DNA from 2 places in the Tenggerimyces flavus genome. Region 1 is predicted to be linked to the other one. Evidence: riboswitches for the same ligand, from Rfam matches in the RefSeq annotation. Region 1 holds a riboswitch; the other holds the start of a gene.

Evidence for each region. A riboswitch is a leader RNA that binds a small molecule or an ion and turns the genes downstream of it on or off. The one in region 1 is predicted to bind ZMP and ZTP.
Region 2: it holds a riboswitch for ZMP and ZTP, as region 1 does, so the genes downstream of both, JOD67_RS15365 (5-aminoimidazole-4-carboxamide ribonucleotide transformylase) here and glyA (serine hydroxymethyltransferase) in region 1, are expected to answer to the same signal.

Annotation. Positions count from the first base shown of each region.
Region 1 is NZ_JAFBCM010000001.1:4,754,557-4,768,629, forward strand. It holds gene glgX (glycogen debranching protein GlgX) at 1-1,076, opposite strand, end outside; gene JOD67_RS22155 (sirohydrochlorin chelatase) at 1,130-1,843, opposite strand; gene cobA (uroporphyrinogen-III C-methyltransferase) at 1,845-3,053, opposite strand; gene JOD67_RS22165 (phosphoadenylyl-sulfate reductase) at 3,050-3,775, opposite strand; gene JOD67_RS22170 (hypothetical protein) at 3,772-3,918, opposite strand; gene JOD67_RS22175 (nitrite/sulfite reductase) at 3,915-5,618, opposite strand; gene JOD67_RS22180 (nuclear transport factor 2 family protein) at 5,949-6,341, opposite strand; gene JOD67_RS22185 (glycoside hydrolase family 127 protein) at 6,413-8,290, shown strand; gene JOD67_RS22190 (LacI family DNA-binding transcriptional regulator) at 8,402-9,418, opposite strand; gene JOD67_RS22195 (alcohol dehydrogenase catalytic domain-containing protein) at 9,542-10,555, shown strand; gene JOD67_RS22200 (Gfo/Idh/MocA family protein) at 10,552-11,526, shown strand; gene glyA (serine hydroxymethyltransferase) at 11,533-12,798, opposite strand; ZMP/ZTP riboswitch at 12,834-12,927, opposite strand; gene JOD67_RS22210 (acyl-CoA dehydrogenase family protein) at 12,931-14,073, opposite strand, start outside.
Region 2 is NZ_JAFBCM010000001.1:3,272,920-3,286,992, forward strand. It holds gene JOD67_RS15340 (SDR family NAD(P)-dependent oxidoreductase) at 1-394, opposite strand, end outside; gene JOD67_RS15345 (carbohydrate ABC transporter permease) at 426-1,292, opposite strand; gene JOD67_RS15350 (carbohydrate ABC transporter permease) at 1,306-2,259, opposite strand; gene JOD67_RS15355 (ABC transporter substrate-binding protein) at 2,266-3,549, opposite strand; gene JOD67_RS15360 (LacI family DNA-binding transcriptional regulator) at 3,660-4,706, shown strand; gene JOD67_RS15365 (5-aminoimidazole-4-carboxamide ribonucleotide transformylase) at 4,703-5,656, opposite strand; ZMP/ZTP riboswitch at 5,663-5,746, opposite strand; gene JOD67_RS15370 (LacI family DNA-binding transcriptional regulator) at 5,794-6,831, shown strand; gene JOD67_RS15375 (polysaccharide lyase family 7 protein) at 6,937-8,088, shown strand; gene JOD67_RS15380 (TetR/AcrR family transcriptional regulator) at 8,165-8,764, shown strand; gene JOD67_RS15385 (transglutaminase-like domain-containing protein) at 8,791-9,678, shown strand; gene JOD67_RS15390 (hypothetical protein) at 9,661-10,611, opposite strand; gene JOD67_RS15395 (alpha/beta hydrolase) at 10,681-11,592, shown strand; gene JOD67_RS15400 (methyltransferase domain-containing protein) at 11,857-12,660, shown strand; gene JOD67_RS15405 (carboxymuconolactone decarboxylase family protein) at 12,664-13,242, shown strand; gene JOD67_RS15410 (MarR family winged helix-turn-helix transcriptional regulator) at 13,277-14,073, shown strand, end outside.

The sequences.
Region 1 (14,073 bases):
AAGCGGAACCCGTCGACGTGCATCTCCGTCACCCAGTACCGCAGCGAGTCCATGATCAGCTGCAACACGTGGGGGTGACGCATCAACAAGCTGTTGCCGGTGCCGGTGGTGTCGTAGTAATGCGAGTTGTTGTTGTCGACCAGCCGGTAGTACGCGGAGTTGTCGATGCCGCGGAACGCGATCGTCGGCCCGAGCTGGTTGCCCTCGGCGGTGTGGTTGTAGACCACGTCGAGGATGACCTCGATGTCGGCGCGGTGCAGCGCGCGCACCATCGCCTTGAACTCCTGCACCTGGTCGCCGGCCTGGCCCGACGCCGCGTAGGCGTTATGCGGCGCGAAGAAGCCGATCGTGTTGTAGCCCCAGTAGTTGCGCAGGCCACGCTGCACGAGCAGGTCGTCGTGCACGAACTGGTGCACGGGCATGAGCTCGACCGCGGTCACGCCGAGGGACTGCAGGTGCTCGATCATCGCGGGGGAGGAGAGGCCGGCGTACGTGCCCTTGATCTCGTCGGCGATGTCGGGGTGCTGGATCGTCGTGCCCTTGACGTGGGCCTCGTAGATGACGGTCTCGTGGTACGGGTGGCGCGGCGGCCGGTCGTCCTGCCAGTCGAAGTACGGGTTGACGACGACCGACTTCATCATGTGCGGGCCGGAGTCGAGGGTGTTCAACTTGTCCGGGTCGTTGAAGTGGTACGAGAACAGCGCCTCGTCCCAGTCGATCTCGCCTTCGACCGCCTTGGCGTACGGGTCGAGCAGCAGCTTCGAGGGGTTGCAGCGGTGTCCGCGGGAGGGGTCGTACGGACCGTGCACGCGGAAGCCGTACCGCTGACCGGGGCCGACGCGGGGGAGGTAGCCGTGCCAGACGCCGGCCTCGCGCTCCTCCAGCTCGACCTGGGTCTCCTTGCCGTCGCTGTCGAACAGACAGAGCGCGACAGCCTCCCCGACCTCGCTGAACAGGGCGAAGTTCGTCCCGGCGCCGTCGTAGGACGCGCCCAGTGGGTACGGCGTACCAGGCCACACCTCGACCAACCGATGCTCCTCTCCAAGCTGTCCGGCCGTGGCCGGTGAGTCTCGCATCCTGCCAGGTCCACGTTGCGGGCGTGCACCGCCTCGGCGCCCGCCCTCGAGCGCTAGGAAGAAGCGCTGGTCGCCTCGAATAGACGCGCGACGACAACGTCGACGATCTCGGGCGAGCCGCCCAGCGGCTCGGTCACGGCGGCGGCGCCCTCGGCCTCCGCCCAGTCGCGAATGGCGTCGGCGAAGTAGCCGGGGGCGAGCAGGTACGTGACGACCGCCACCCGCGCCGCGCCGGCCCGGTAGGACCGGCCGACCGCGTCGCTCACGGTGGGCTCGGCGGCGCTCGCGTAGGCGGGGGTCACCGGCACGTGCTGCCGGTCCGACAACGCCCGGGCGACCGCGGCCACGGTCGCGTTGGCCTCCGGATCGGTGGACCCGGCCGCGGCGAGCACGACCGCGTCGTACGCCACCCCGGTGGCGGTGAGCTGGCGCACGATCGCGTCGAGGATCAGGTCGTGCGGACCGAGCACCGAACCCAGCCGTACCCGCAGGCCGCGCATCCGCGCCGCCGTCGCGACCCCGGGGAGGTCGGTCTTGCTGTGGTACGCGTGGTTGAGCAGGAACGGCAGGATCGTCACGCTGCCGACGCCTCGGCGATGCAGGTTGGCGAGCGCCGAGGGGGGATCGGGCTCGGCGAGCTCGAGGAACGCCGCCTCCGCGATCAGGTCGTCGACCTGCTCCTCGACCGCGGCCGCGACCTCGTGCGCCACGGCCGCCGCGCGCGGATCCCGGCTGCCGTGCGCGACGAGCAGCAGACCATCAGGCACCTCACAAGCCTAGCTGCGCCGCCACGTCCACCACGTCGCCGACGATGATCACCGCGGGGGAGCGGACGCCGCGTTCGGTGGCCAGGTCGGCGATCGTCGCCAGCGTTCCGAACGTCGTCCGCTGACTCGGCAGCGTGCCGCGTTCCACGATCGCCACCGGAAGTTCCGGCGAACGGCCGCCGCGGACCAGGCCCGCCGCGACGTCGGCCAGCGGCGCGACGCCCATCAGGAACACCAGCGTGCCGTCCAGCGGGGCGAGGCGGGTCCAGTCGATCTCCTCGCCGTGCGCCGCGACGTGTCCGGAGATCACCGTGAAGCTGCGCGAAACGTTTCGGTGCGTCACCGGAATTCCCGCGGCTTCCGGAACGGCCACGGCACTCGTCACACCCGGAACGACCTCGCACGGCACGCCGGCCTCGGCGCAGGCGAGCGCCTCCTCGGCGCCGCGGCCGAACACGAACGGGTCGCCGCCCTTCAGCCGGACGACGCGCTGCCCGGCGAGCGCGCGTTCGACGATCAGCTCGTTGATCTGCAGCTGCGACAGCGTGTGCGCGAGCGGTCCCTTGCCGGCCTCGACCACCTCGACGGCCGGGTCCAGCTCGTCCAGCAGGGCGCGGGGCGCCAGCCGGTCCACGACCACCACGTCCGCGTCGGCGAGCAGCCGACGTCCACGGGTGGTGATCAGCCCGGGGTCGCCCGGCCCGCCGCCGATCAGCGCGACGTGGCCCTCGCCCGTACGCCGCTGCCGCCGCGTCGGTAGGTCGCCGGTCGCCAGGGACGTCGCGATCCGCGCACGGATCGCCTGCGCCCGCCGCGGGTCGCCTCCGGCCGACACCGCGACCGTGACGTCGTCCACCCGGGTCACCGCCGGCGTCCACGCGGACGACGCCTCCGCGGCACCGGCCCGTACGCACCACACCCGCGCCGCCTCGGCGTCCGCGGCGACCAGCGCGTCCACCGCCTGGTCACCGGTCGCCGTGTGGACGAGCCACGCGCCCGACAGGTCGCCGGTCACGTACTCCCGCGGCACCCAGGCCACCACGTCCACCTGGGCGGACAACTCCTCGCACAGCGCCGGCGCGACCACCGTCACCAGAGCGTCGGCCGCGAGCAACGAGCCGACCCGGCGAGCCGCCACCGGTCCGCCACCCACCACGACGACCCGCCTGCCGGCGATGTCCAGCAGCAGCGGGTACGTGGGTTCGCTCACGTATGGATCCCGCACTCGATCTTCGCGAAGCCGGACCAGCGCCCGCTGCGGGCGTCCTCGCCGTCCTCGACGCGGTGCGTGCAGGGCTCGCAGCCGATCGACGGGTAGCCGTCGAACAGCAGCGGGTTGGTGAGGATGCCGTTCGCCTGGATGTACTGCTCGACCTCGTCCTGCGTCCACCGGGCCAGCGGCGCGACCTTCACCATCTTGCGGCGGTGGTCCCAGCCGACGACCGGCGTGCTCGCGCGGGCCGCGCTCTCCTCGCGGCGGATGCCGGTCGCCCACGCGTCGTACCCGGTCAGCGCGCGCTCGAGCGGCGCGACCTTGCGCAGCTGGCAGCACAGCTCCGGGTTGCGCTTGTACAGGTCTTGGCCGAGCGTCGCGTTCTGCTCGGCGACCGTCTGCCGGGGGCGAACGGTGACCAGGTTGATCGGCAGCGTCACAGACACAGCATCGGCCGTCCCGATCGTCTCGGGGAAGTGGTAGCCGGTGTCTAGAAACACAACGTTAACGCCGGGCACGACCTCCGACGCCAGGTGCGACAGGACCGCGTCCTGCATGGAGGACGTGAGGCAGAACCGTTCGCCGAACGTGTCCGCGGCCCACGCGATGATCTCCTGCGCGGACGCGTGCTCCAACTCCTTGCCCGCGCGGCGGGCGAGGTCGTGGCGCTCGCGGAGATCCGCGTCGGTCGCGGCCGGAGCGGGTGCGGTGATCGTCATGCGCGTGCCTTCAGGCCGACGTACTTGAGCGTGAACACCCGCGTGCAGCCGCGGCACTCCCAGGAGCCGTGGCCCTCCTCGGACGGGCGGAGGTCCTCGTCCGCGCAGTACGGGCAGTAGAACGGCGTCGCTCTCTCACTCATGTCAGGGCCCCCTCTTCGGCGCGGCTCACCCATTGGGCGAACCGCTCACCTGGCTCACGCTGGTCGAGGTAGTGCCGTACGACGTTCTCCACGTAGTCGGGAAGCTGGTCCGCGGTGACCTTGTGGCCCCGCAGCTTGCGGCCGAAGCCGGCGTCCAGGCCGAGGCCGCCGCCGAGGTGGACCTGGAAGCCCTCGACCTGCTCGCCCTGGTCGGACAGCACCATCTGGCCCTTGAGACCGATGTCCGCGACCTGGATGCGCGCGCAGGAGTTGGGGCAGCCGTTCAGGTTGACCGTGATCGGGACGTCGAGGTCGGGAACGCGTTGCTCCAGCTCGTCGATCAGCCACGCGGCGCGCGACTTGGTCTCGACGATCGCGAGCTTGCAGAACTCGATGCCGGTGCAGGCCATGGTGTTCTGCCGCCACGACGACGGCCGGGCGTGCAGGCCGATGTCGGAGAGCGCCTTGACCAGCGGCTCGACCTGGCCGGCCTCGACGTCGAGGACGAGCAGCTTCTGCAGCGGCGTCGTACGGATCCGGTCCGAGCCGTGCGCGGCGACGATGTCGGCGAACTTGCCGAGCTGCGCGCCGGACACCCGTCCCGCGACCGGCGCGACGCCGACGAAGTAGCGGCCGTCCTTCTGCTTGAACACGCCGACGTGGTCACCGGGCCGTGCGGGAACGGGCGGCGCCGGGCCGTCGACGAGCTTGCGCTCGAGGTACTCGTTCTCCAGCACCTCGCGGAACTTCTCCGGACCCCAGTCGGCCATCAGGAACTTGATCCGCGCGCGGTGCCGCAGCCGGCGGTAGCCATAGTCGCGGAACACGCTGACCACGCCGGCCCAGGCCTCCGCGACCTCCTCGATCGGGATCCAGGTGCCGAGCCGCTTGGCGAGCATCGGGTTGGTCGACAGGCCGCCGCCGACCCACAGGTCGAAGCCGGGGCCATGCTCGGGGTGGACCACGCCGACGAACGCGACGTCGTTGCACTCCGGCGCGACGTCGTGGTCGGGGTAGCCGGTGAACGCGGTCTTGAACTTGCGCGGGAGGTTGGAGAACTCCTCCAGGCCGATGTACTTGTCCACGATCTCGCGGATCGCGGGCGTCGGGTCGATGATCTCGTCCTCAGCGATGCCGGCGACCGGGCTGGAGATGATCACCCGCGGGCAGTCGCCGCAGGCCTCGGTGGTCTCCAGGCCGACCTCTTCGAGGCGCTGCCAGATCGCGGGCATGTCCTCGATGCGGATCCAGTGCAGCTGGATGTTCTGCCGGTCGGTCACGTCGGCGCTGTCGCGCGCGTACGTCGTGGAGATGTCGGCGATCGCCCGGAGCTGCTCGAGGTTGAGCTGGCCGCCGTCGATGCGTACGCGAAGCATGAAGTACTTGTCCTCGAGCTCCTCGGTGTCGAGGATCGAGGTGTGCTGGCCGGTGACGCCGGGCTTGCGCTGGGTGTAGAGCCCCCACCAGCGGAACCTGCCGCGCAGGTCGGCCGGGTCGATACTGTCGAAGCCGCGGTGGGCGTAGATGTTCTCGATCCGAGCCCGGACGTGCAGCGGGTTGTCGTCCTTCTTGACCTGCTCGTTCTTGTTGAGCGGCTCGCGATAGCCGAGCGCCCATTGGCCCTCACCGCGCTTGCGGCCGGGCCGTGCCCCGGGCTTGCGGGCCGGAGTGGCCCCTCGGGTCGGCGCTTGGTCGGGCATCGAACTCGTTCCTCCTGGCTCAAAGGGGGACACCATCGCGGGCAGGCTGAAGCTGTCGCGGCACTACGGGGGACCGGCGCGGTCACGCGCTCCGTCGGGAATACGACAGGCGCGTCAGCGCGCCTGGAGACACAGCATTGCGGCCATCCGCCCGAAATCGAGATGACGACGACCCACGAGCATCGGGGTCACGGGCGGGAACATAGCGTCCAGGGTCCACGAGTCAGTGCCCATGTGACAACCAAGTCGTCCAGGATCCGAGATGGCGTCTCAAATTCCGATCACCGTGGTAGGGAATGGATTCGCGCTGTAAGACCTGGTCAGGCTCGGTCAGAACATGCCGTTGTCGTGAGCCGCGGTGTCCGGAACGGTCTGCAGGACGTCCCAGTGCTCGACGACCTTGCCGTCGGCGTCGACGCGGAAGATGTCGATGCCGGCGTAGTCGTGGTCGTTCGGCCAGGTCTGGTGGCAGTGCAGGACGACGTACTCGCCCTCGGCGATCGTGCGGACGAAGCGAACGTGCTTGCCGGGGTAGTCCACGGCCATCCGTTCGAAGTACGCGACGAACGCCTGCTTGCCGTCCCCGACGTCGGGGTTGTGCTGGGTGTACGTGGCGCCGGCGTACTTCTCCATCGCCTCGGCGGGCCGGCACTGGTTGAACATCAGGTCGTAGAACGCCTGGACGTTCTGCTTGTTGCGCTCAAGGTCCTTGCTGCTTGTCACGTCGGACAGCATGGCGCAGAAACGGTCGGCAACAAGTTGCCTCGGCTCGTCGGCGGGTGTGAGATCGGCTCATGTCCTCTCTAGACGCGGGGCCGGTGGCTCCGCTCGCGCCGACCTCGTTCACGCCCCTTCCGCTGCCGGCCGTCGAGCTCCACGGCGGGTTCCTTGGCAACCTGCAGGACGCGAACGGGGCGACGTCGATCCCTCGGGGCGCGGCGCACCTGGAGCGCGAGCGGGCCTGGCTGAACTTCGACAATGTGGCACTTGGGACATCGAGTCCCAAGTACCACGGGCCGTGCTTCGAGGACGGCGAGGCGTACAAGTGGCTCGAGGCGGTCGCGTGGAACGCCGGCCGGACGAGCGATTCGGAGCAGCTCGCCTGGCTGGACGCGTACTCCCGCCGCATCGCGGCCGCGCAGGCCGACGACGGCTACCTCAACACGTACGTGCAGAGCGGACAGCGGGCCAGCCGGTACGAACGGCTCGCCTGGGACCACGAGATCTTCAACAACGGCGCGCTGATCCAGTCGGCCGTCGCGCAGTTCCGCGCGACCGGCCGCTCGGCGCTGCTGGCCGTGGCGATCGCCGCGGCCGACCACCTCGACCGGACGTTCGGCCCAGGCCCGGACAAGCGCGCCGGGACGTGCGGCCACCCGGTCGCGGAGATGGCGCTGGTCGAGCTGTACCGGACGACGCGCGAGTCCCGCTACCTCGAGCTCGCGCGCTACTTCGTCGACGTCCGCGGCCACGACCTGCTGGAGCCGACGCACGCGTTCGGCGACGCGTACCACAGCGACCGGATCCCGGTGCGCTCCACGCTGGTGCCCGAGGGCCACGCCGTGCGCGCGATCTACCTCGCCGCTGGCGCGACCGACGTCGCTGTGGAGACCGGCGACGCGGCGCTGCTCGCGGCGCTCGAGCGGCAGTGGGAGGGGATGGTCGAGCAGAAGACGTACGTCACCGGCGGGCTCGGGAGTCGCTGGGAGGGCGAGTCGTTCGGCGACCCGTACGAGCTGCCGTCCGACCGCGCGTACGCCGAGACCTGCGCCGCGATCGCCGGCATGCAGTGGAACTGGCGGCTGCTGCTCGCGACCGGGAACCCGCGGTATGCGGACCTGTTCGAGCGGCAGTTCTACAACGCGGTGCTGCCCGGGGTGTCGCTCGACGGGGCGGCGTACTTCTACGCGAACGCCCTGCAGCTGCGTGGCGGTGCCGTCGCGACCGACACGCGGATGGCGGCGGCGGGGCGGCAGCAGTGGTTCGGGTGCTCGTGCTGTCCGACGAACCTGATGCGGACTTTGGCAAGCCTGCATGGGTATCTGGCGTCGTCGACGGAGGAGGGTGTGCAGCTGCACCAGTACGCGTCGTCGTCGGTGCGTGCCGGTGAGGTGTCGTTGGTGGTCGAGACCGACTATCCGTGGTCGGGCCAGGTCGCTGTGACCGTTGAGGATTCTCCGTCGACGCCGTGGACCTTGGAGCTGCGGATCCCGGCCTGGGCGGCCGGTGCCACGCTCGATGGCAAGGCGGTCGAACCCGGAACGTACGCGTCGGTGCGCCGAACCTGGCGGCCGGGGGAGCGGCTCGTGCTCGACCTCCCGATGGCGCCGCGGTTCACCGCCGGCCACCCGCGCGTGGACTCGGCCCGCGGCTGCGTGGCGATCGAACGCGGCCCGCTCGTGTACGCGGTGGAGCAGGTCGACCAGGAGGACGGCCTGCTGGTGGACGACCTCGTGATCGACCCGGACCTGTTGGACGAGTGGCGCGACCCCGCCCTAGCCGACTTGTTGGACAGATCTCGGCATAGAGACCGAGATCTGTCCAACAACTCCAGTGGCGTGCCGGTCGCGATCGCCCGGGACGCTGGCCGGCCGGTGCGAGCTGTCCCGTACTTCCTGTGGGCCAACCGCGAGGTCGGACCCATGCGCGTCTGGCTCCCCGTCCACCCCTAGCCACCACTTCACCCACCCAACCGGGGTTCTCCCACGTGGGAACGGCCCTCCGCACCCCGGTTCGGTGGGCAAAGTCGGACTGAGTTGTGGATGGCGGGGTCGCCGCTTGAGCTACGTGGGTGGGGCTGCGTCGTCGGTGGAGGCGCGGACGACGAGGTGGCAGGGTACGTGTTCGCGGCCGGCGTGGGGGTTGCCGGCTATCGCGTCCAGCAGGCGCTGCGCGGCGAGCCGGCCGACGGCGGGGAGGCCGAGGTCGACCGACGTCAGGGGTGGGCGGGCGCCGTGGGCGATGAACTCCCAGTTGTCCGTCCCGATCAGCGCGACGTCCTCGGGTACGCGCCGGCCGAGCTCGCGCAGGCTGTCGGCCACGCCGCGGGCGAGGATGTCGTTGCCGCAGTAGATCGCGTCGACGTCCGGCGCCGAACGCAGCAGCATGTGCGTCGCCTGCCGCCCCCAGGCCTCGGTCCAGTCACCGAACAGAGGCGGCACCGCCAGCGACAAGCCGCCGTCAGCCAGCGCGGAGGCCAACCCGGCGGCACGCCGGCGCGAGGCGTCGAACCACTCCGATCCCGTGAGGTGCGCGACCCGCCGCCGACCGAGCCGGATCAGGTGCTCGCCGGCGAGCCGCCCGGCCGCCACGTCGTCGACCAGGATCGAGCAGTCGCCGGCACGAGCGGACGGCGTCAGCGCGTACACGACCGGTACGTCGGCCGAAACTTCCAATGGCGCACGCTCGTTCGACGTCCGCCCCGTCACGATGAACCCGTCCACCCGGCGCCCGAGCAGGACGTCGACGTAGTGCTGCTCGCGGATCGGGTCGTCCCTGCTGTCGCACAGGAACACCGAGATCCGCCCCGCCCCGAGCGCGTCCTCCGCGCCGAGCATGACCGGAACGCTGAACCGTTCGAAACTATCGGTGGTGATCAGCCCGACCGTGTAGCTGCGCCGCTCGAACACGCTGCGCGCCAACGCGTTCGGGCGGAAGTCGATCTCCTCGGCCGCCGCGAGGATCCGGGCCCGCGTCTCGCGCGCGATCTGGCCGGTCCCGTTCAGTGCCTTCGACACGGTGCCGGGGGAGACGCCGGCGCGCGCGGCGACGTCGCGTACGGTCGCGCGCTTCTCGCCCATGGCCACCTCCGGAATGTTTCCGGAAACACGATAGCAGCCGAGATTCGAACGATCCTTGACGGAACCTCCGCCCGCTGGCAGCGTGGAGGCAACATGTTTCCGGCCTTCGCCAGGAGAGTCGCCGTGCCCCGATCCGGAACCGTCCCGCGCTTTCGCGGCAACGGAGTCATCGAGTTCGAGCCCCACGAGTACCGCGACCCAGGCCCCGACGAACTGCTGCTCGCGATCGGCGCCAACGCGATCTGCGGGACCGATCGGGGCGAGTACCGGAACGGCAGTCCGATAGTTCCGGGCCACGAGGCCGCCGGTGTCGTCATCGCGGCCGGCGCGGACACCACGACCGCACCGGGTACGCGCGGCGCGGTCTACCTGATGGACTTCTGCGGAACGTGCCGCAGCTGCAAGCTCGGCGCGACCAACCAGTGCCTCGCCAAGCGCGGCGACTTCGGGCAGAACGTCGACGGCGGGTACGGGCCGTACGCGATCTCGCACGAGAGCAACTTCTTCCCGATCGACGACGCGACCACGTTCGCGCAGGCCACGATGCTGCTCGACGTCATGGGCACCAGCGGCCACGCGCTGCGCCGCGCGGCGCAGGTCCGCGAGGACATTGAGAGCGTCTACATCGCCGGCGCCGGCCCGATCGGGCTCGGCCTGTTGGTGATGACCCGGATCAAGTACGGCGCCGACTTCCCGATCCTCGTCAGCGACCTCAGCGAGTGGCGGCGCGAGTTCGCCGAAACTTTCGGCGTGGGAGCGGTCGATGCGAATGATGCGGAAACGGTCCGAAACTTCCAGCCGGACATGGCGTTCGACTCCTCCGGCAAGGGCGCGGCCCGCCAGCTCGCCATGTCAGCACTGAGCAAGCGCGGCTCGCTGATCTGCGTCGGCCACGGCGAAGGACTCGAGCTGAACGTGTCGCGCGACCTCATCGCGCCGGAACGTGCGGTGCTCGGCAGCGAGTACTTCCGGTACGACGAGATGCCCGACAATCTTCAACACCTGCAGGAGAATCGCGACCTCGTCGGCCGCGTGATCACGCACGAGCTGCCGGTCGAGGAGCTGCCGAAGGCGTTCGAGCTGTTCCTCTCCGGAACTACCGGAAAAGTTGTGATCGTCCAGGAGCCCGGCGCATGACTCGCGTCGCGATCGTCGGTGCGGGCGGCTGGGGTGCGCAGCACGCGCGGATCTTCGCCGGCCGCGCGGACACCGAGCTGGTCGGAATTCTCGGACGAACGCCCGAGAAAACCGCGGCACGTGCGGCCGCGTATGGCACGACGCCCTACCCCGACCTCGACCGACTGCTCGCCGAGGCACAACCGGACCTGGTGACGGTCTGCCTCCCGAACGAGGACCACTTCGAGCCAACGTTGAAGCTGATCGAAGCCGGTGCCAACCTGCTCGTCGAGAAGCCGCTCGTCTTCGACCTCGAAGAAGCCGACCGCCTCCTCGAAGCGGCCGACCAGCAAGGCACGTTCTTCGCGATCAACTTCAACCACCGCTACGCCGAGCCGTTCCTGCGCGCCAAGAAGGCCATCGACGAAGGCCAGCTCGGCGACCTGGTGTTCCTCACCTGGCGGTTCGGCGGCGAGGCCAACCGCGGCAGGTCACCGCACGCGAACCTGATCGAGACCCAGTGCCACGGCTTCGACCTGCTCGAGCACCTCGGCGGCCCGATCGCGTCGGTCGCCGCGCAGATGACCGACAAGACGTACGGCGCATTCAGCACCATCGCGCTCGCGCTCAAGTTCGCGAACGGAGCTGTCGGCACGCTGCTCGGAAGTTACGACTCGTCGTACGCCTATCCCGGTACCCAGCACGTCGAGGTCAACGGCACCCAAGGCCGCCTCACCGTCGACGACACCGTCCGCAGGTTCACGCTCTCGCGAGCCGGTGAGGAGACCCGCCAGGTCTGGGAGGCCGGCTACTTCCACGACGAGGCCCGAAACTTCCACGCGACGTTCGACCGCCACGTCGAGGCGCTGCTCACCGCGTTCCGCAAGGGCGAGCCACCGCCGATCCACGCCCGGGCCGGCCGCAGGGCGCTCCAGCTCGCCCACGCGGCGATCGAGTCGTTCGAGACCGGTCGCCGCGTGGACGTGAGCTAAGAACCCTCAGGCAGACCAGCCCGGGATCGGGAACGCCTTGGTGAACTCGCGCACCTCGGCACCGATCCGGTCCAGCGCGTCGCCGTCGTCCTTCTTCGCCGCCTCGACCGCGTCGTCCATCCACGCGGCGATCTGCGGCATGTGCTCCGGCGCCATCCCGCGCGTCGTCACGGCCGGCGTCCCGATCCGGATGCCCGACGGGTCGAACGGCTTGCGCGTGTCGTAGGGGACCGTGTTGTAGTTCAGCTCGATCCCCGCGCGGTCGAGCGCCTTCGCCGCGGGTTTGCCGGCGATGTCCTTCGACGTCAGGTCGACGAGGATCAGGTGGTTGTCCGTGCCGCCCGAGACCAGCGAGAACCCCCGCGCGTTCAGCGCGTCCGCGAGCGCCTTGGCGTTCGCGACGATCTGGTGCGCGTACGTCTTGAACTCCTCGGTCGCCGCCTCGGCAGCGGCCACCGCGATCGCCGCGGTGGTGTGGTTGTGCGGCCCACCCTGCAGACCGGGGAAGACCGCGCGGTCGAGCGCCTTCGCGTGGTCGGCGTCCGACATCAGCATCGCGCCGCGCGGACCGCGCAGCGTCTTGTGCGTGGTCGTCGAGATCACCGGCGCGTGTCCCACCGGCGACGGGTGCGCGCCGCCGGCAACCAGGCCGGCGATGTGCGCGATGTCCGCGGCGAGCAGCGCGTCGACCTCGGCCGCGATCGAGGCGAACGCCTCGAAGTCGATGGTCCGGGGGATCGCCGTGCCACCGCAGAAGATCAGCTTGGGCCGTTCCTTCAGCGCGAGCTCGCGGACGGCGTCCATGTCGACGCGGCCCGTCTCGCGGACGACCTCGTACTGCACCGAACGGAACCACTTGCCGGTCGCCGAGACGCTCCAGCCGTGGGTGAGGTGGCCGCCCATCGGCAGCGCCATGCCCATGACGGTGTCGCCGGGCTGCAGGAACGCCAGGTAGATGGCGAGGTTGGCGGGGGAGCCGGAGTACGGCTGGACGTTCACGTGCTCGACGCCGAACAGCGACTTGACCCGGTCGATCGCGAGCGTCTCCACCTGGTCAATGAGCTGCTGGCCCTCGTAGTAACGGCGGCCCGCGTACCCCTCGGAGTACTTGTTCGTCAGCACGGTCCCGGTCGCCTCGAGCACCGCTCGAGAGACGTAGTTCTCGCTCGGGATCAGCCGGATCTTCTCGAACTGCCGGCGGCCCTCGGCCTCGACGAGCTCGGCGATCTTCGGGTCGGAGTCGGCCAGCTTGGCCATCAGGTCGAGTGTCATGCGATTCCTCCTGGGTCAGGACATCTTCGTATTGACCCAGGCACCCAGGCGCGCGGTGCCCGTGCTTCGTACGGACGGTGTCGCTCCCCGATGGTCGGTTCCATCCCAGCGCCAGTCGCGACCCGCCCGAGCTTAGCGTCGCGGGGTCGCGCGCTCGACGATGGCCTTCGCGTCGACGCCTACCGGAAGAGTGCCGAAAGTTCCGCCGGCGTCTCGCCCCAGACGGGAGGCGCAGAACGCGTCCGCCACGGCCGCGGGCGCGTGCCGGACCAGCAGCGAGCCCTGCAGAACGAGCGCCAACCGTTCGGCCATCCGCCGCGCGCGGAACTCCAGCGACTCCAGGTCGGCGAGCGACCGCAGCACCTCGTCGGTCGCCGCGTCCAGCCGCGCGTCCGCCCCGCGCGCCGCGCCGATCTCGCTCAGATACGCCTCGAGCGCCTCCGGCTCGCGCTGCAACGCCCGCAGCACGTCGAGCGCCTGCACCGAGCCCGACCCCTCCCAGAGCGAGTTCAGCGGCGACTCGCGGAACAGCATCGGCAGCCCCGAGTCCTCGACATACCCGTTGCCGCCGAGGCACTCCAACGCTTCGGCGACGAGCCACGGCGTGCGCTTGCAGACGAGGTACTTGCCCAGCGGCAACGCCAGCCGCAGGAACGCCTGCTCGCCGGCGTCGACGGCGTGCGCGAGGCGAAGTGCCAACCAGGTGGCGGCTTCCTGCTCGACGGCGAGGTCGGCGAGCACGTTCGTCATCGCCGGCTGGTCAGCCAGCACAGCGCCGAACGCCGACCGGTGCGCCGCGTGCCAGGTCGCCTCCGCGACCGCCTTCCGCATCTGCGCGGCCGAGCCGAGGACGCAGTCCAGCCGGGTCGCCGCGACCATCTCGATGATGGTCGGCACGCCACGCCCCTCATCGCCGAGCAGCCACCCGACCGTTCCGTCGAACTCGACCTCAGACGAGGCGTTCGACCGGTTGCCGAGCTTGTCCTTCAACCGTTGCAGGGCGAACGGGTTGCGCGAGCCGTCCGGCAGCACGCGCGGCACCACGAAGCAGCTCAGCCCGCCGGCGGCCTGGGCGAGCACGAGGAACACGTCGCACATCGGTGCCGAGCAGAACCATTTGTGCCCGGTCAGCACGTACGTCCCGTCGCCCGTGGCTTCGGCTCGGGTCGTGTTCGCGCGGACGTCCGACCCGCCCTGCTTCTCCGTCATCCCCATGCCGGCGAGCGCGCCGCCCTTCGTGGCGGGGGCACGCAGCCCGGGATCGTAGGATCGCGC
Region 2 (14,073 bases), 1.5 Mb from region 1:
GAGCAGGGATCGCGGCCCGGCAGGTACGGAACGTCGAACCCAGGTTGACCTCGATCGTCTTCAGGTAGTGCTCGTCGGTCATCTGCTCGATCGGTGAACGCCCGACGAGGTGCCCGGCGTTGCAGACCAGAATGTCAAGCCCACCGAGGAATCCGACCGTCTCTGCCAGCAGCCGTGCGGTCGCGTCGGTACTGGTGAGATCGGCGCCGACCGCCAGAGCCTTCCGCCCTCGCGACTCGATCTCGCCCACCGTCGAGGCGGCCGCGTCGGCGGACGACGCGTAGTGCACCACGACGTCGGAGCCCGCTTCCGCCAGCGCCAGGGCGATGCCGCGGCCGATGCCGTGTCCGGCACCGGTGACCAGTGCGCGGGTGCCGGTAAGGTCGAAGGACATCGTCTTCTCCCATGCTTCTCGTTGGGGCTACTTATTTGAGCCCTGCGGTCGCAAAGCCCTGCACGAAGTACCGTTGCGTGGCGAGGAACAGCACGATCATCGGCAACGTCGCCAACGCCGAGCCCGCCATCAGGAACGCCCACTGGGTCCCCTCGGTCTGCTGGAACACCGCGAGCCCGACCTGGATCACACGCAGGTCGTCGCGTGTCGTGACGAGCAACGGCCAGAGAAAGTTGTTCCAGCTGTTCTCGAACGTGATCAGCGCGACCGTCGCGACAGCCGGCTTCACCAACGGCGTCATCACCCGCGTGAAGATGCCGAACTCGCCCATCCCGTCGATCCGCGCGGCCTCCTCCAGCTCGCGGGGGAGCGTGAGGTAGAACTGCCGGAACAGGAAGATCGCCAACGGGGTAAGGGCTCCGGGAATGATGAGCGCCCACCAGGTGTCGAGCCAGCCCGTTCCACCGCGGCCAAGCCAGTCGTTGCCGCCGAAGAACGGCACCGACTTCGCGATCAGGTACTGCGGCACGATCTTGGCGTACGTCGGGATCATCATCGTCGCGAGCACGCCCATGAAGATCACCGTGCTGCCGCGGAACCGGATCCGGGCCAGCGCGTACCCGGCCATCATCGCCAGCGCCAGGTTGATGACCGTGTGCCCGATCGAGATCAGCAGGCTGTTCTTGAAGTAGGTAAGGAAAGGAGCGGCCGCCATCGCGTCGGCGTAGTTGGCCCAGATCCAGTCCTTGGGGATGATGCTCGGCGGGTACGAGCCGATGTCCGCTGGGCTCTTCAATGAGGTCAGCAGCATCCACACGAACGGCGCGATCATCATCAGCGAGGCGATCGCGAGCGCCAGCTGCAGCGCGATCCGGCTGATCCGCTGCGTCGCGTCCATGCGCTGTTCGACACTAAGTCTCATGGTCGTCCTTGCCGGTCATCCGACGGCTGATCAACGTGAGGACGAGCAGGAACGCGAACAACACCACGCTCTGCGCGCACGCGAGGCCGATCCGGAATTCGCTGAACGCGGTCTGGTAGATCTCGTACGTCATCACCGTGGTCGCGTTCGCCGGACCGCCGGCGGTGAGCACGTACACCTGCTCGAACACCTGGAACGCGCCGATCATCGAGACCACGAAGACGAAGAACGTCGCCGGCCGCAGCAGCGGCAGCGTGATCGACCAGAACTGCCGCCGCTTCGAGGCGCCGTCGATCGAGGCGGCCTCGTACAGCTCGGTCGGGATGCTCTGCAGCGCCGCTAGGTAGATGAGCATCTTCAGCCCGATGCCCTGCCAGACACCGACGACGATGACCGCGGGCATCGCGGTGTTCGGGTCGGACAGCCAGGCGGGTCCGGTGAAGCCGAACCACTCGAGGATCGCGTTGAACAGCCCCACCCGCGGCTCGAACATCCACATCCACACCATCGCGATCGCCACCGTGGCGGTGATGTGGGGGAGGAAGAACGCCGCTCGGTACCACGCGCGGGCACGGAGCTTCTGGTTGAGCAGCACCGCGACGATGACCGCGATCGCCATCGCGACGGGGACGGTGAAGAACGTGTAGACGATCGTGTGCCAGATCGCGCCGTTCCACACGTCGTCGGAGAACATCTCGACGAAGTTGTCGAACCCGACGAAGCTCGCGGTGCCGGCGAGCACGTCGTAGTTGGTGAACGCCAGCACGAACGTCGCGACGACCGGGATGCCGATCCACCAGATCAGGTGGACGAGCGCGGGCGCCAGCATCAGCCAGGCCGCGCGCCGTTGCTCCCAGCCCAGCCGCCGGTGCCGGCGGCCGCGCGGGGGCACCGGCGCGGCCGCGGTCGACGGCTGGGCCTCGGAGGCCACAGTGCTCGCCACCTTCAGCTACCTACGCTGCATCGCGGATGTGGCCTTGTTCGCGAGCTCGTCAAGCGCCTCTTGCGGGGTCTTCTGGCCGAGCAGCGCCGACTCGATCGCGCCCTTGAAGTCGCCGCGAATCTCCAACCAGCCAGGCACTCCACCCTCGGAGTACGACTTGTCGAGGTTGCTCATCGCGAACTGGACGAACGCGTTGCCCTGCACGTACTCCGAGCTCTGCAGGCTGTTGACCGCCGGAACGTTCCCGCGCTGCTGGCTCGCGGCCAGCGAGGAGTCCGGGCCGGCGAGGAAGTCGACCAGGTCCCGTGCGGCGGCCTTGTACTGCGTCTTCGCGGACATCGTGACGATCGTCCCACCCTGGAACATCGCGGGTTGCGCGTCCCGGATGACGAACGTGCCGATCTTGTCCTGCTTGATCAGGTCCGGCGCCTGCTCCTGGATCTGCAGCCACAGGTTGTTGTGCGCGACCGCCATCGCCGCACGCCCGTTGATGATCGGGGCAGTCGCGGCGTCCGGGCTGCTGAATCCGACGTCGATCGACTTGTCGGTGCGGACCAGGTCGGTCATCAGCTGAAGCGCCTTGACGGCCTCGGGGGAGTTGAACGTCGGCTTGGTGCCGGCGTCGTCGAACAGCGCGCCGCCCGCGGCCCACATCAGCGTCTCGTACGTCTGGCGGGTGTCGTTCGACAGGATGTCGACGCCGGCTCGGGTGAGCTTGCCCTTCGCGTCGCGGGTGGTGAGCTTCTTGGCGTACTCACGGAGCTCGTCGAAGTTGCTCGGCGGTTTCGTCAAGCCCGCTTCGGCGAACAGGTCCTTGCGGTAGACGCCGAATCGGGTGTCGAGCATGACGGGCAGCGCGTACACCTTGCCGTCGTAGACGCCCGCGGTGACGACGCGTTCGGCGTACGTCTTCGCCAGCTCCTTCGGGTCTGCCTCGAGATCGGCGAGCACGCCACGGGACGCGAACGGCGGGATCCAGCCGACGCCCATCATCATCACGTCGTACGGCCGGCCACTCGCCACCGAGGTCGCGAGCTTCTCGTTGAGCTTGGCGTACGTGGTGTAGTCGACCTGGACCGTGAACTTCGGCTGCTTCTTCTTGAACTCCGCGAGCAGTCCGTCCAGGACCTTCTTGCCGTCGGTGCCCTCGAAGATCGGGGTCACGAGACGGATCGTGCCACCCTCTTCGGACTGGTCGGCCGGCGCCGGGGCCGCTCCGCCGCAACCGACGACGGACCCGGCGACGGTGACGGCGAGGGCGGCCAGGGCGAGGGTGCGAAAGAGCCGCATGGGTTCTCCCCTCGGAAGTGTATCGATGCACCGGAAGATACTGAGACCGCAGGAGTGTGTCAATGATGTTACGCGGTGAACCGATGTACTGAACGGCTACCATGACCGGTGTGAAGGGCGTGACGATCTACGAGGTCGCCCGCGCGGCCGGGGTGTCGCCGAGCACGGTGTCGAACCTGCTCAACGGGCGGTCGGGTCGGATGCTGCCCGCGACCCGCGAGCGGGTGGAGGCCGCGATCTCGCGGCTGGGTTACCGGCCGAACCGGGCGGCCCAGCAGCTGCGGACGGGGCGGATCCGTACGGTCGGGCTGGTGGTGCCGTCGGTCGCGAACCCGTTCTGGGGAACATTCGCCTGGCATCTCGAGGGCGCGGCGCTGGCGCAGGGGTATCACGTGCTGCTGTGCAACAGCGAGCGCGACCCGGACCGGGAGCGGCAGTACATCGAGGAACTGTTCGACGACGGCATCCGCGGCGTCGTGCTGTGCTCGTCGCTGCCGTCGCTGGACCACGTCCTGCCATTGCTGTCGCGGGGGTTGGCGTTGGTGGCGTTCGACCGGACGACGCAGGCCGGGGATCCGCCGCCGCTGGTGAACATCTCGGTCGACAACGTGGTGGGGGCGCAGCTCGCGACGCAGCATCTGACCGCGCTCGGACATCGGCGGATCGCGTTCGTCTCGGGGTCGTTGGCGAGCGTGAACCGGGCGGAGCGGTTCCACGGCTTCCAGACCGCGGTGGCCGCGGCGGGCCTGACGGACGCCGAGGTGACGGTGTGGGCCGGGGCGTCGGGGTCGCAGTACGGCGACCTCGACGCCGCCGACCTGGGGCGCCGGGCGGGGCTGGAGCTGATGTCCGCGCCCGAGCCGCCGACGGCGATCTTCGCGATCAACGACATGACGGCCCTGGGTGTGTACGCGGGAGCGCGGGACGCCGGATTCGCCGTGGGGGTTGAGGTTTCGGTGATCGGCTTCGACGACATCGTGCTGGCCGACCTCGCCGCCCCGCCGCTGACCACCGTGCGCCAGTCGCTGCCCGACATGGCCGCCGCGGCCTTCGGCGAGCTCCACTCCCTGATCGAGTCCTCGACGCCCCGCCCCGGCCGCTCCCTCCTGATCCGCCCGGAGCTGGTCGTCCGGGAGTCGACCGCCGCGCCGCGCTAGTGGTGGAACAGCCTGAGGGCGGTGCGTACGTAGGTGATGCCGTGCTCGCGGCAGGCCTGCTCGACCTCGGGTGAGCGGATCGAGCCGCCGGGCTCGGCGATGTACCGCACGCCGTGGCGGGCGGCCTCGTCGACGTTGTCGCGGAACGGGAAGGCGCCGTCGGAGACGCAGGCGACCTGGTCGAGTAGGTCGTCCGGGTGGCGGCGCAGCCACCAGGTGTCGACCTTGGCGCCGGCGAGCGCGGTGCAGTCGATCCGCGACTGCTGGCCGGCGCCGATGCCCAGCGTCATCCCGTTGCGCACGTATGCGACCGAGTTGGACTGGGTGAAGCGCAGAACCGCCAACCCCAGCAGCAGATCCTCGACCGCCTGCGATGGCAACGCGCCGGAAGGCGGGAGCAGGGCGGGCGTGAGGGGGACGTCGTCGCGGTCCTCGACGAGCCGGAGTCCGAAGACCTCACGTTCCTCGCGGGCCGGCGGCGTGAACGTCGGATCGGCCTCGACGACCAGGTACCGCCCCTTCTTCTTCCGGCTGAGCCGTTCCACCGTGCCCGGCTCGTAGCCAGGTGCGACGATGCCATCGGAGACGACGCTGGCCAGCAGCTCGGCGAGGTCGACGGAGACCGGGTGGGAGACCGCGACGAAGTCGCCGTAGGAGGACTTCCGGTCGGCGTCCCGGGCCAGCCGATAGGCCTCCGCGACCGTGTCAGCGACAGCGGCGCCGGCGGGGGAGACGTGCTTGAACGAGGCGGCCGCCACCTTCCCCACGGCCGAGCTCGCCTGGCGCACGAGCTGCCACCCGTTCAGCGCGTCGAGCAGATTGATCAACGACGGTTGCCCGTTCAGTACCCGCATCGGCCACCTGCCGGGCGTCACCGGCCGAGCGGAAGCGGTCTGGTGCGGATTGGTCCCGTGGCGAAGCTCCATGTCCTGGCCTCCCTCAACGAAGATCGCTGACGGAAGCGCCCAGGCGGTCGACGCTCACATCGGAACAGGCCGCTCCCCGGTGGTGGTCCACCCTCGCCAGTCGCGGCCAACTGCCACTTTACGCGGCACCCGCGCAATAGGCTGGGCCGATGGTGGGGCGGGTGACGATTCACGACGTGGCGGAGGCCGCGAACGTGTCGCCGAGCACGGTCTCGAACTTCCTCAACGGCCGGCCCGAGCGGATGAACCCCAAGACGCGCCGCCGGATCGAGAACGCGATCAGCAAGCTCGGCTACCGGCCGAGCAAGGTCGCGCGGCAGCTGCGTACCGGGCACCCGACCACGATCGGGCTCGTCGTTCCATCCGTCGCCAACCCGTTCTGGGGCACGTTCGCCAGGCACCTCGAACGCAACGCGCTCGCCGACGGCTTCCACCTGCTGCTCTGCAACAGCCAGCGCGACCCTGGCCGCGAACGCGAGTACGTCGAACAAATGTGGGCCGACGGCATCCGCGGCGTCGTGCTCTGCTCGTCGCTGCCCGACGTCGAGCACGTCGTTCCGCTGCTGGACAAGGGCCTCGCGATCGTCACGTTCGACCGCACCCCACAGGCGTCCGACCCACCTGGCCTGGCGAACATCAGCGTGGACAACGTCGTCGGTGCCGAGCTCGCGACCACGCACCTGCTCGGGCTCGGCCACACCAGGATCGCGTTCGTCTCCGGCACGCTCGACAGCATGAACCGCCGCGCCCGCTACCGCGGCTTCTGCCTCGCGCTCGAGCGCGCCGGCCTCGATCCCGCGCAGGCTCCCACCTGGGAGGCGCCGGAGGGAACGTACGGCGACCGCGACATCGCCGAGCTCGGCAAGCAGGCCGCGATCGAGCTGCTCCAACGCGAGCACCCGCCGACCGCGATCGTGGCCGTCAACGACCTCTGCGCGTTCGGCGTCTTCGCCGGCGCGCGGTCACTCGGCCGAGACATCCCAGGGCAGCTGTCGGTCACCGGTTTCGACGACATCGTCCTCGCCGACCTCGCCACGCCGCCGCTCACTACCGTGCGGCAACCGCTGTCCGACCTGTCCGAGGCGGCGTTCGCGCAGTTGAGGGCGGCGATGAGCGGCGATCCGTCCGCGCACGGGCGCTCGCTCACCATGCGGCCGGAGCTCGTCGTCAGGGCATCCACCAGCGCTCCGCCAGATTGATCGTTACACCGGAGTAGTTCAGCAGCGGACCTTGACGCGCCGCCCGATGGCGGTGCATCGTTGCACCAACCCAGTCGAAGCACCCTTCACGAGAGGTGTCGTTCGATGCATCGGTCGCTACGCGTACCCCTTGTCCTCACCCTCGCCGGATCGGTTGCGATCCTCGGCCTCAGCACCACCGCGGCAGCCGCGGACGAAGTGCCGGTGACCGCCGTGACCGCGAGCGGCGACGACGGCAACGTTCCGGCGAACACCCGCGACAACAACCTCAGCACGCGCTGGTCCGACGAGGGCGACGGCGTGTGGATCCGTTTCGACCTCGGATCGTCAACCACCGTGGGAAGTCTGGCCATCGGGTGGCATCAGGGCAACACCCGCACGACCAGCTTCGACATCGAGACCTCCGCCAACGGCACCGCCTGGACCAATGCTTTCAACGGCAACAGCAGCGGAACGACGACGCAGCAGGAGACGACCTCGTTCACGCCGCGACAGGCGCGGTACGTACGCGTCGTCGGCCACGGCAACACCGTGAACGCGTGGACCTCGATCACCGAGGTCGACGTCTTCGCCGAGGGCGGGACCACCCCGCCCGCATGTCAGTACCCGTCGGACATCCTCAACCTGACCAACTGGAAGATCCAGCTGCCGATCGGCGACGAGGAAAGCCCGGACGAGGTGAAGCAACCCGCGCTTGACACGTACAAGGTGAGCCCCTGGTTCGTCCCGGCCGCGGACTGCCAGTCGGTGGTGTTCCGGGCGGCGGTGAACGGCGTGACGACGAGCGGTTCGGGCTACCCACGTTCGGAACTGCGCGAGATGAACGGTTCCAGCAACGCCGCCTGGTCGTCGACGTCGGGCACGCACACGTTGGTGGTCGACCAGACCGTTCTGCATCTGCCGAACGACAAGCCGCACCTCGTGGTCGGCCAGATCCACGACGGCGAGGACGACGTGTCGGTGTTCCGGGTCGAGGGCACCAGCCTGTACGTGACGAACGGCGACACCACACACCACAAGCTCGTGACGAGCAGTCTCCAGGTGGGCACGCGATTCCAGGTCAAGTTCGTCGTGAGCGGCGGCCAGATCAAGGCGTACTACAACAACACGCTGCAGACGACGATCTCGAAGAGCTTCACCGGCGCGTACTTCAAGGCCGGCGCGTACACCCAGGCCAACTGCACGAACTCCAGTCCGTGCAGCGCCAGCAACTACGGCGAGGCCAAGCTCTTCAACGTAACCGTCACCCACAGCTAGCCCAGGGACGGCCCAGGGACATCTACGGGTGTAGACAGGTATACGGCGTAGACCCCGATCGGGTTGACTGCCGGACATGGCAGCAACCACCACCAGAGACCGCATCGTCGCAACGGTGCGGTCTCTGATCGTCCAACGTGGCCCCGACGAGGTCAGCATGCGCCGCGTCGCCACCGCCGTGGGCATCACCCCGATGGCGATCTACCGCTACTTCGACGACCGCGACGCGATGCTCGAGCAGGTGGCCGACAACGCGTTCGTCGAGCTCGACCAGCGGTTCACCGAGAAGAGCGCCGGCGCGCCAGCCGACGGACGGCTCCGCGAGCTGCTCGAGATCCACGTGGACTTCGCGCTCGACCAGCCGCGGCTCTACGACTTCATGTTCACCGCGCAGCGCCAGGCCGCTCGACGGTACCCGCACGACTTCCGCGGCGGGCAGTCCGAGCGGTTCAACCCGCTCGCGGACACCGTGGCGGACGGCATCGCGCAAGGCGTGCTCGACGACGGCGAGGTCTGGGAGATCTCGCTCCTGCTCGCCGCGTTCATGCACGGGCTGATCAGGCTCTACCTAGGTGGTCGGGTCGACGTCCCCAAGGCACAGTTCCGCGCACTCTGCATGAGCATGGGCGAGAGGATGATCGAGAGCCTCGCTCCTGCGGCCATCCGGGTGAAATGACGCTTCCAAAATGACACCATCGCGGGATGAGCACTCCGGAGCGGTACGCGCGGCACTCGGCCTTCTCCGATCCCGGACGGCATGGGCCGCTGCTGCGGGAGCTGGACGGGATCGAGGAGATCAGCAGGGCCACCACCAACCTCGTCCTGCACTACCGGGCCGAGGCGGCGATGATGAAGGAGGAGCGCCGCGACGAGATCCACTCGAGGTGGGTCGAGACCATCCTCGACCTCGACCAGGCGCGACACCCCGGACCGCTGCTCCAGCGGCGACCGCCGGGCGACCGGGTGGCGGGGTGCTGTCGGGACCACTCGCTGCTCGCTGTCGCCGCTCTCCGCGAGCAGGGGACTCCGGCGCGGACCAGGGTCGGGTTCGCCGGCTACTTCGACCCCGACTTCCACGGTGACCACGTCGTCGCCGAGTGGTGGAACGGCGAGCGGTGGCAGCGCGGCGATCCGGAGCTGGAGTCGGGGAGCCGGGCGTTCGACGTACGCGACCTCCCGACCGGCGAGGGCGCACCGTTCGAGACCGCCGCCGAGGTCTGGACGGGCTACCGCGCCGGCCGCCTGGACGCCGCCGACTACGGCGTCGCGCGAGGCTCGGATCTGTCCGGCCCGGATTTCGTCCGCCTGTACGTGATCCAGGAGGTCCTGCACCGGTTCGGCCACGAGGCGCTGCTCTGGGACGGCGTCGGCGACGGGATCCAGGACGAGGACGCGGACGAGCTGGCCCAGCTCCTGCTGAGGGCGGACGCCGGTGACAACGACGCCGACGATCAGCTCGAGCACCGGTTCCGGACCGACCAGAAGCTGACGCCGGGAACCACGGTCATCCAGTTCTCGCCCTATGGAGAGCCGCCGACCGTGGTCGACCTCACCCGCCGACCGGAAGCGGCCTCAGGCAAAGAGCACTGACCGGGCCTGCCGAGAACCGAACATCGCGGCGTTCTCGTGCGCCACGCCCGGCACGATCAACCGTTGGTGCGGCGCGGACGGAAAGTACGTACGCAGGTAGTTGGTGTAGCGCAGGCCACGGTCGAAGCGGTGCGCGCCCTGCAGCTCTGCGGCCGGCTCGGTGTCGAGCTCGGAGTCGCGTTCGACGTCGGCGGAGCCCAGCAGATAGGTGACCTTGCGGGACAGGTAGCGCGCTCGCATCTCCCGCGCGCCGACCTTCCGCAGATAGTGCGTGTCGAGATTGCGCAGCCCGTACTTGTAGTTGTCGTACTCCGCGCACGAACTGTCGGGAACGTCGAATGCGGTGGCGGTCGGGTCACCGAGATCTGGGCGCAGATTGCTCAGATACAGGTACGACGACGGATTCGCCACCACGTAACGTATTCGAACGCCCGACAGCTCTGTCGGCGCCTCACCCGCTGCCGCGTACCGCTGGGTGAACTGGCCGCCGGCCGAGTGACCGACCAGTGCGATGCTGCGCAGACGAGGGAATTTCTCCTTGTCCGCAAGGGATCTGAAGATGCCGTCCATGACGGCGAAGCTGCTGAGTCCGTACGGTCCCTCGGCCTCGCCGCCCTCCTTCCACGCCGCCGACGTCCACCGCGCCTCGTCCTCGGCCGGTTCGTCGTTGTGGGTCTGGAAGAACGGGGTGACGATCGCCACCTTCCTGGTGGCGTGAGCAGCGCGAGCGGCGTCGAACAGGCCGGTGAACGTCTGGTCCGGGCGCCGGAGATTTCCGTGGATGCCGATGATCGCGTGCACCACGTACTTGTTCCCGGTCAGCGGAACGGTGCGGTAGTACGGCACCTTCCAACCCTGCGCGACGGTCAACAGGCCGCGATGGTCGTCGGCCTCGATTTCCGTCGCGAACGGCGTGTCGACAAAGATGCTCACCCACCAATCATTCCCTATGGATGCAAAAGTAGTCAGCGAACGAGGCTGACATCGCCTAGGATCCGGTGCGTGAGCGGGCCTGGATTGAGCGGTTGGGACCGGTATCGGACCTTGGAGAACGAGGTCTTCGAGCTGTACGACAAGGGGCAGTTCGACGAGGCCGTCGAGCTGTTGCGGAACGCCGAATCCGGCCTGGCGCCCTGGCGTTCGGACCTGGCGCACATGGCGGCCTGTGTGCTCGCCGCGGCTGGGCGACCGACCGAAGCGCTGCAAGAACTACAAGCCGCGTTGACGAGTGGCGCCTGGTGGCACCCGCGAATCCTCTTGGAGGACGACGATCTCGCGCCGCTGGCGGAGCTGGACGGGTTCACCGAGCTCGTCGCGGAGGCGCAGGTCCGCTCGGAGAGCGATCCGGACGTCGAGCTCGACCCGATCGTGACGCGGCCGTCCGGTACGCCGCGCGGCGTGCTCTTGGCGCTGCACGGAGCCGGCCAGGACGCCACCGACGCGACGAAGTCCTGGGCGCCCGCGGCTGAGCTCGGCCTGGTCGTCGTCGCCGTACCGTCCAGCCAGCGCAACACCCCGACGTACCGATCGTGGCCGGACTCGGCGATCGGCACCCGCGACGTCAAGGCGGCGTTGACGACGCTGTCCGACGCCGACCGTGAGTTGCCGCTGATCCTGGCGGGCTTCTCCGCCGGCGGCCGGCAGGCCGTGCTGTGCGCGATCGAGGGTGAACCGCGTGCCGTCGGCGTGATCGCGATGGGACCGGCCGTACGCGTCGAGAATCTCCCCGCCGGCACCACGGCGTTGAACGGGACGGTCCTGCTCGGCGAGGAGGACGACGACGTCGGCCCGGACCTCGAGGCCGCGTTGGCGCGCCTCGAAGGGGTCGAGGTCGTCCGCATCCCCGGCCTCGGCCACGCCTTCCCCGAGGACTTCGACCGCTACCTCTCGCCCGCCGTGGGGCGGTTCTTCTAGCGGACCTGGCACGGGCACGTGATCATGACGCCGAACTGGTCGTATACGCCGGGTTTGTCTTCATGATCACGTTCATGATCACGGGCAGGTGGGCCGGGGTCGGGGCGAAACGGGGCGGCGACTCTGGAAAACCGTGGGCGGAGGACCGCCTGTTTGAGAGACCATCGAGGGGAACGGGCGGGGCCGGTCGTGGTCCGTGGGGGACCTGGGTGAGCTGGTCGTACGTGTCCAGCTCCATCGACAACCAGGCGAAGGACAACCGTCATGCTCGATCCACAGCAAGCCGTACAACAAGACTGGCTGGTCGTCGACGAAGGCTGGGGCCGCAAGGCCGTCGACTTCGCGACGCTGGCCGAGCCCGCCAACTGCCGCGAGTACCTCGGCATGCACCACCGCCTCGGCGTCGACCACGGCGACCGCCTCCTCGACATCGCCTGCGGTGCGGGGCTCGCGGTCGAGCTCGCCGCGGTGCGCGGCGCGTCGTGCGCCGGCATCGACGCCTCCGATCGCCTCATCGCGGTCGCCCGTGACCGTACGCCGGACGCCGATCTCCGCGTCGGCGACATGCACGCGCTGCCCTGGGACGACGCGAGCTTCGACGTCGTGACGAGCTTCCGAGGCATCTGGGGCACGACGCCCGCCGCGCTAGACGAGGTGCTCCGTGTGCTCGTCCCCGGCGGCCGCGTCGGGCTCACCGTGTGGGGCCACATCAAGGTGTCGCCCGGCGCCTGGGCGCTCGAGCCGCTCCGGCTGGCGCAGGAGGCGAAGCTCGCGAACCAGGCGGCCATGCAGCTCGGCCGACCCGGCGCGGGGGAGCAGCTGCTGGCGTCCCACGGGTTCGTCGAGATCGAACGGTTCACGGTGCCGGCCGCCTGGGAGTTCGCCGATCCCGACACGTTCGCGCGAGCCCTGGCGTCGACGGGACCCGCGTACGAGGCGATCCAGAACGTCGGCGAGGCCGCGTTCCTCGAGGCCGCGACCGCCCAGGCGCACGTCCAGGTGCGCGACGGCCTGCCGCTGCGGGCCAAGATCGAGGTCGTCGGCTATCTCGCCCGAAAGGCGGCATGAGACGTGTTCCTGCACGAGCCCACACCCACGCCGGAGGCGAAGGCGCTGTTCGACGGCGACCTGGACAGTCCCGGTTTCGTCATGAACGTGTCGCGGCTCTGGGCGTACCAGCCGGCGACGATCGAGGGCCTGTTCGCCCTTCTGGGTAAGGTGATCGAGGGCCAGGACCTGTCGTTCCGCGAGCGCGGGATCATGGTGCTGGCGTGCGCGTCGACGCTCGGCGACTCGGCCTGCTCGGTCGCCTGGGGGCACAAGATCTCCGGTGTCGCCGACGCCGACACGGTCGCCGGAGTGCTGCGGGGGGACGACGCCGGTCTGTCGGATCGCGAACGAGCGTTGGCGAACTGGACGCGGGCGGTGGTCCGCGATCCCAACAAGACCGCGGCCGAGGACGTCGAGGCGATGCGCGAGGCGGGCTGGACGGACGAGCAGATCTTCACGGTCACGGTGTTCGTCGGCATCCGGCTGGCGTTCGCGACGATCAACGACGCGCTCGGCGTCACCCCGGACGCTCCGTACCGGACGCTGCTGCCGCCGGTCGTCCTCGACGCGGTGACGTACGGACGGCCTGTCGACGACTGAGTTCTCTGACTATAGTCAGAGAATGGATGTGAGCATGATCGACTCGGTCCGGCGGTTCAACCGGACCGTGACGCAGCGGATCGGCGCGCTCAACGACACCTACCTCGCGCGCGAACGGCCGCTCGGTCAGTCGCGCGTGCTGTGGGAGATCGGGCCGTCCGGCGCCGACGTTCGGCAGCTCCGTGCCCGGCTCGAGCTCGACTCCGGCTACCTCAGCCGGCTGCTGCGCTCGCTCGAGCGGGACGGTCTCGTGTCGGTGGCGCAGAGCGGCTCGGACGGGCGGGTCCGTACGGCGTCGCTCACCGCGCAGGGGCGGCGCGAGGTCGCGGTGCTCGACGAGGCGTCGGACACGCTGGCGGCGAGCATCCTGGAGCCGCTCAACGCCGGCCAGCGGGCCAAGCTCGTCGCCGCGATGGGCGAGGTCGAACGGCTGCTCGTCGCCTCGACCGTCGAGGTGTCCATCGTCGATCCACGCCATCCGGACGCGCGGCACTGCGTGCGGCGGTACTTCGCGGAGCTGTCCGAACGGTTCTCCGCCGGCTTCGACCCGGCGCGCAGCCTGCCGGCGGACGACGGCTCGCTCTCGCCGCCGGACGGGCTGCTGCTCGTCGCCTCGTTGCACGGGAAGCCGATCGGCTGCGGTGGGTTGAAGCTCCACGGCAACGAGCCCGCGGAGCTCAAGCGGATGTGGGTCGATCCGTCGGCGCGCGGGCTCGGTCTCGGCCGTCGCCTGTTGGCCGAGCTGGAGAAGTGCGCCGCGATGAACCACGTGAAGGTCGTGCGGCTGGAGACCAACCGGGCGTTGACGGAGGCGATCGGCCTCTACCGCGC